Regions from separate parts of the Vibrio sp. SCSIO 43133 genome, predicted to be linked through region 1. Evidence: riboswitches for the same ligand, from Rfam matches in the RefSeq annotation. Region 1 holds a riboswitch; the other holds the start of a gene.
The links. A riboswitch is a leader RNA that binds a small molecule or an ion and turns the genes downstream of it on or off. The one in region 1 is predicted to bind thiamine pyrophosphate.
Positions count from the first base shown of each region.

Region 2: linked by a shared signal. The riboswitch ahead of thiB (thiamine ABC transporter substrate binding subunit) and the one ahead of thiC (phosphomethylpyrimidine synthase ThiC) in region 1 are both predicted to bind thiamine pyrophosphate.

Region 1 is NZ_CP068024.1:3,531,417-3,534,784, forward strand. It holds gene thiC (phosphomethylpyrimidine synthase ThiC) at 1-1,288, opposite strand, end outside; TPP riboswitch at 1,406-1,504, opposite strand; gene crcB (fluoride efflux transporter CrcB) at 1,561-1,944, opposite strand; gene JKJ11_RS16480 (multicopper oxidase family protein) at 2,093-3,368, opposite strand, start outside.
Region 2 is NZ_CP068024.1:346,878-350,245, reverse strand. It holds gene thiP (thiamine/thiamine pyrophosphate ABC transporter permease) at 1-583, opposite strand, end outside; gene thiB (thiamine ABC transporter substrate binding subunit) at 707-1,675, opposite strand; TPP riboswitch at 1,760-1,866, opposite strand; gene JKJ11_RS01825 (flavin prenyltransferase UbiX) at 1,944-2,564, opposite strand; gene mpl (UDP-N-acetylmuramate:L-alanyl-gamma-D-glutamyl-meso-diaminopimelate ligase) at 2,564-3,368, opposite strand, start outside.

The sequences.
Region 1 (3,368 bases):
CTTCAATAATTACTTGTACATCGTGTTCCCAAGCAATTTTAGTGAGTTTCCCAAGTGTGCGTAATTCGGCAAACTGAGCTTCATCATTGGCATCCGCAATAGAGCCAGGGCGTAAGCCATCTCCTAAGGAAAGAGCCACGTCATAGCGTGCACATATCTCACAGATTTCTTTGAAGTTGGTATAGAGGAAACTCTCCTCGTGGTGGGCAAGACACCACTTAGCAATAATGGATCCGCCGCGAGATACGATTCCAGTAACACGTTTAGCAGTCATCGGAATATGACTCAGAAGTAAGCCAGCATGTATAGTAAAGTAGTCAACGCCCTGCTCTGCTTGCTCGATAAGCGTATCACGCATAACTTCCCAAGTAAGATTTTCAGCAACCCCATTCACCTTCTCTAAGGCTTGATACATAGGAACCGTACCAATTGGCACTGGGCTATTTCTTAATATCCACTCTCTGGTTTCGTGGATATTACGGCCCGTCGACAAATCCATTACCGTATCGGCTCCCCAACGAGTACCCCAAACAAGTTTTTCTACTTCTTCTTCAATCGATGAAGTTACTGATGAATTGCCGATATTGGCATTAACCTTCACCAAGAAATTGCGTCCAATGATCATTGGCTCTGACTCGGGGTGGTTAATATTGGAAGGAATGATCGCGCGCCCTTCAGCGACCTCTTTTCGAACGAATTCTGGCGTAATCTCTTTAGGTAGGTTAGCACCAAAGTGCTGACCCGGATGCTGCTGGGTGAGCATTTCATCATTGAGTTTTTGACGTCCCATATTCTCGCGTATCGCGATGTATTCCATTTCAGGGGTAATGATGCCTTTCCTAGCATAATGGAGCTGAGTAACACATGCGCCCTCTACACCTCGTCGGATACGGGGAAGCTGGCCATAGCGAAGCTCATCAAGCGTCTCATCCTCAAGTCTCTCTTTGGCAAATTCAGAGCTCACACCGGCTAATACTTCCGTATCAGAACGTTCATCAATCCATTGTTCTCTTAACTTTGGTAGGCCTGAATAGAGGTCAATATGGTGGTTTGGATCGGTATAAACACCGGACGTGTCATAGACATGAATAGGTTCGTTGGGAACATAGATAGGATTATCTTGACTGCCTCCTATTAGGCTATCGGCCAACGATATCTCGCGCATAGGGACTTGTATGTCACTGCGGCTACCTTGAATATAGGTCTTCTGAGAGTTTGGATAGGGAGTCACCGATAGCGTATCGATGAAGTTTTTTGCTTCCAGTCTGCTTTGCTTACGTGTCGACATAGCATTTCCTTATATATCATATAGTTATAAAAGATAAATGCTTGACGGATGTATGAGTACAAGAGGTATCAACCACAATAGCTTGCGCTATTTGATAAATAAAAGAGGGAGGGTTTCCATTTTATTTCTCCTGTTCCCTTCGCTGGTACTAACCAGATCAGGTTCAACGGATCCCGAATTAACGGTCTCAGCCCTAAGGCACTCCGACAAGTATTGAAGCGATTATAGAATAATTAGTTCCGATTTTTCAACCAAACTATGTATCTTTTTGTTTAACTTTTGATCAGCAACTGAAACCCTATCCAGCATGCAGAGATACTTAGAACCACATTGAGTAGAACATTAAGTCCCATTTTCAAAAATGCTCCCTGTTGCATCAAGAGTACATTGTCCATGGAAAACGTAGAAAAGGTAGTTAAAGCGCCAAGAAACCCAAGACCTATTATTTGACGCCATGGTTCTGGGGCAAGTACCTCAGTCTCAAAAGCGGCTATGAGTAACCCCATAATAAACGAACCAACTACGTTAACGGTAAGTGTCCCATAAGGGAACCCTCGACCAAAAAGTACAATACATAATTCTGAAACTAAGTAGCGTGAGCATGCACCAAAAGCACCACCTATCGCTATAAAACCTAAAACTGCAAACTGACCCATCATCGAGTACCTAAAATTAAATGCCTATAGAGCTAATAGTATACGAACACTTGATGATTTCGACAGAAGTCAGCGAAAATTATGTTTTCATAAGACACAGATAGTCTATCGTTTGTAGTCAAAATTTAAAACGTTACAGGAGTCACTTTTAACTCACTTTGACGTATCCCATTAGTCCTGTCTTCATATGTTCAATAACATGACAGTGATACATCCAGCTTCCAGGGTTATCTGCAACAAATGCAACTTTTGCTCTGCCGTTTTTTCCAAGTAACACAGTGTCGGTATGAAATGGCTCGACCTCTTTGTCATCCAGCTCAAGCACTGTAAAAGTATGACCATGTAGATGAATAGGATGGTGATACTGTGTGACATTTCTGAGATCGAAAATATAAGTACGGCCCAACTCCAACTCTGCAATAGGATCTGGTATTTTATCTTCACTCATGCCTTCCCAAGCTCTTTTGTTCATTAACCAGAACTTAGGTATAGCTTTACCGTCTTTACTTGCTGGAGTAACAGCCCCTTCCCACTCGAAGACAAAGTCCTTGGTGATGGCATTCGATAGGTCAGGCTTTGGAATTGGGTTTAATGGTAAGGATGGTATCTTTTGTTCCTTAGCAACGCCCTCACCTTTGACTGAGAAAGAACAAAGAGGAAATGGGAAGTTACCCTTTAGGTGGCGAACATAAACTGTAGAACCATCTTGCTTAGGGGCAACTATGGCCAAATCAAGACGCATACCTGGGCCCATTTTATGGTCAGTAAGCTTATACGGAGTGGATATTGGGTTTCCATCGATAGCAATTACCCAAGCTGTCGCACCTTCTACAGCGATCTTATAAGTTAAGGTATTATCAACATTTACCACACGCGCTCTAATAAGCCCGTTAGGACGAACTTTGTAATTAGGTTCATTGGTACCATTAACTGTTCCCCACTCACCAGGAGTACCCATACGAGCGCTATATCGGGGAATCATTAGCTGCTTCCAATTACCTTTTTTGTCTATGTGCCAATTTTTTAATACTAATTCCATATCATGATCGAATTCTAAAGGCTCGCTCTCTTCAACAATAAGCGCTCCAACCAGTCCCTTGCCGAGTTGAACCACGCTATTCATATGAGGGTGATACCAAAAGGTTCCGGCATCTGGCGGCGTAAATTCATAGATAAAGGTTTCATTAGGCATTATCGGGGGCTGACTTAGGAAAGGTACGCCATCCATCTCGATAGGTATTCGAAGTCCGTGCCAGTGAATCGTCGTGGGTTCGTCTAGCTTGTTAGTGAAACGAATGACTACCTTCTGTCCTTGCTTGCAGCGAATTGTGGGCGCAGGAATTTGGCCGTTAAAGCCCAAGACCTCGGTTTGATATCCTGGAACAAGTTCTGCAGTCGTAGGTTGCGCCGTCAGATCATAAACG
Region 2 (3,368 bases), 410 kb from region 1:
CTAAGCCAATAACATGAGGTAAATGTGCTTTTAGTCGTGGCCACTCCACTAATCTAAAACACTGCCAGCTGTTCATTCCCAAGTGCAGTGCTAACTTGCGCTGCTCTAGTGGAACACTTTCTATCGTCACTAAAAGCAAACGGGTTGAAAAAGGCAAATTAAAGAATACGTGTGCGAGCAAAATACCGTTCAAGCCATAGAGGGAAAACGGCATAGAATCGTTCGAAGTGAGCCACCATTGAGCAATAACGCCTTGATTGCCATAAATGGCGACAATGCCAAACACACCGACCAGTACTGGCATCACCAAGGTGGTCGCAAACAATTTGAGCAACCATGATCTTCCCCAAAAATGGCGACGAGAAAACGCATGTGCCACTGGGATAGCAAGCCCTACACTTAGCAACGTTGATAGACTTGCTTGCCAAAAGCTAAATTTGGCTACGTGCTGATAGTATGGGTCCGTAAACAGCAGAGCAATATCAGTCATTGACGAGTAGGAAAGCAGTGTCCACAACGAAGCCAGCACATATATGGCAATGAGCAAAGCAATCACTAAACCTGATTTTGGTATTTGGGTCACAATAACCTCAATGGAGAAGTAGACACGATAACGATTCGTCACACCAGTGAAGCTCTGGTGCAGTATTGGCTTGCCCCTGCTTGTACAGGGGCGATAATCTGTAGATTTTCTTAGATGCCAATACTACTTAATCAGCGCAGACTGCCACTCGCGAATCCAAGCCTTACGGTTATTCGCCACTTCATCTGGACTAAATGTCAGCGCCTCACTTGGAATGGTTAAGCTCTCAAAACCTTCAGGCAGCTTGCTCTCAACAACAGGATACATCCAGTTGCCTGTTGGGATTTTTGATTGAAAGTCTTCTGAGACGATAAATTGCATAAATTCATCAGCCAACTTTTGCTTGTCACTGCTAGCCACTTTAGCCGCCACTTCCACCTGAGTGTAATGGCCTTCCGAAAAGTCTGCGGCTGCAAATCGCTTATCTTGCTCGGCAATAATATGGTAAGCCGGAGAGGTCGTGTAAGAGAGAACCAAGTCAGACTCTCCCTCAAGGAACATAGAGTACGCTTCCGACCAACCTTTGGTCACAGTTACGGTCTTTTTCGCGAGCTTTTGCCATGCCTCACTGGAGTCATCACCATAAACAGACTTCATCCAAAGTAAGAGTCCTTGACCCGGAGTTGAAGTGCGAGGATCTTGATAAATCACCTTAAGGTCATCACGTTGCTCAACCAACTCTTTCAGGCTTTTCGGTGGATTCTTTACCTTTTCTTTGTTGTAAACAAACGCAAAGTAACCGTAATCGAAAGGAACAAAAACATCGTCACTCCAGCCGTTTGGTAACTCAAGCACAGAAAGATCAGCATTGTGTTTAGCCAACAAGCCAGAGGCTTTCGCTTCACTCATTAAGTTATTATCGAGGCCAAGTACGACATCGGCTTGGGAGCTGGAGCCTTCTAGACGCAGGCGGTTTAGAATCGAGACACCATCATCTAGTGCAACAAAATTGAGATCGCATCCACATTTAGCTTCAAATGCTTTTTCAATCGCTGGACCAGGGCCCCAATCTGAAGCAAACGAATCATAGGTATAAACGGTAAGTGTATTCGCCGCAGCGAGTTGAGAGGCACTTAGAAGTGTCGTTGCCAAAGCAAGTTTAGCGAGTTGATGTACTTTCACTGGTTCTATCCTTAGATATATATTTTTATATTATATGATCCAGAAAAAGCCTCCATAGAACGGAGTTCTCATCCCTACGCCAGCATTATCTGGATCAGGTATACGGGTGTCAGGTATTACCTTCTCTCAGCACCACTGCTAGTGCACCCCGTGAGTCACAACCTTTAGAAAGCGAATTGTAACCTTTTCGTCACAGATTCGCCAAATCTATCCCTAAACTCGTTTGATTGATGTGGATTTATCGCTGATCGTAGCCCCAGCGAGGCACGAGAGTTTGGTCGATACCCATATGGTCAAGCACACGAGCCACAATAAAGTCGACTAAATCCTCAATAGATTCTGGCTGATGATAAAAGCCAGGCGCAGCTGGCATGATGGTCACGCCCATTTGCGAAAGTTTGTGCATGTTTTCTAGGTGTATGGTTGAAAATGGCGTCTCGCGTACCACTAGGAGAAGTTGACCACGCTCTTTCATTACCACGTCAGCAGCACGCTCAATTAAGTTATCAGACATCCCATGAGCAATCGCAGCCACACTACCAGCCGAGCATGGGCAGACGATCATCTGTTTAGGCGCTGCTGACCCGGAAGCCACTGGTGAAAACCAATCTTCTTTACCACACACCACCAGCTTATCTGGCGAGCAATTCAGTTTTTGTACTAGTGCTTTGTGCGCGGCATCCGGACCGCTCGGCAGTTTAATATTATGTTCAGTCGCCAACACCACTCTCGCAGCGGAAGAGATCAATAAGTACACGGTATAATCTTGAGCTAACAAACACTCAAGGAGGCGCATCCCATAAGGAGCGCCAGATGCACCAGTAAATGCCAGCGTGATCGCTTTCTCTACGGGTTTCATTACGCTAATGCCTCTAATAATTTTTGATGAATACCACCAAAGCCACCATTGCTCATCACCAGAATTTGATCGCCTGGTTGAGCCTGTTCAACAATGGCCTGCACCAGTTCATCAATAGAGTCACTGACTGTGGCTGGTTGCGAGCATGAGTGCGCAATCTCTTCTACTGACCAATCAATATTGTCGGGTTGGAATAAGAACACCGCATCGGCTTGAGTGAGCGATTGCGCTAATGTCTCTTTGTGCACGCCGCGTTTCATGGTGGCACTGCGTGGCTCTAAAACAGCTAGGATTCGCTGCTTGCCGACCTTGTTACGTAAACCGCCTAAAGTCAGTTCAATTGCCGTTGGATGATGGGCAAAATCATCGTATACCGTGACTTGATTCACTTCGCCCTTCAGCTCCAAGCGTCGCTTGGTATTGATAAACTTGCCTAATGCTTCGCACGCAAGATCCGGAGTCACGCCAACATGCCTTGCTCCAGCAATAGCCATCAGGGCGTTATCGACATTATGGTCCCCCACTAGCTCCCACTTAACTTCCCCGACTTTGCTGCCATGTAGGTACACTTCAAAATGCGAACCATCACGCTTTAACTTGTTAGCATGCCAATCCGCATTCTCTCCCGTGTGTTCCACTTCACTCCAACACCCTCTTCCTAGTACGTCACCCAACGCCTTATCTTTACGTGGAGCAAGGATGCGGCCGTTTCCAGGAACAGTGCGAACTAAATGATGAAATTGTCGTTTGATGGCTTCAAGATCGTCAAAAATATCCGCATGATCGAACTCAAGATTGTTCATA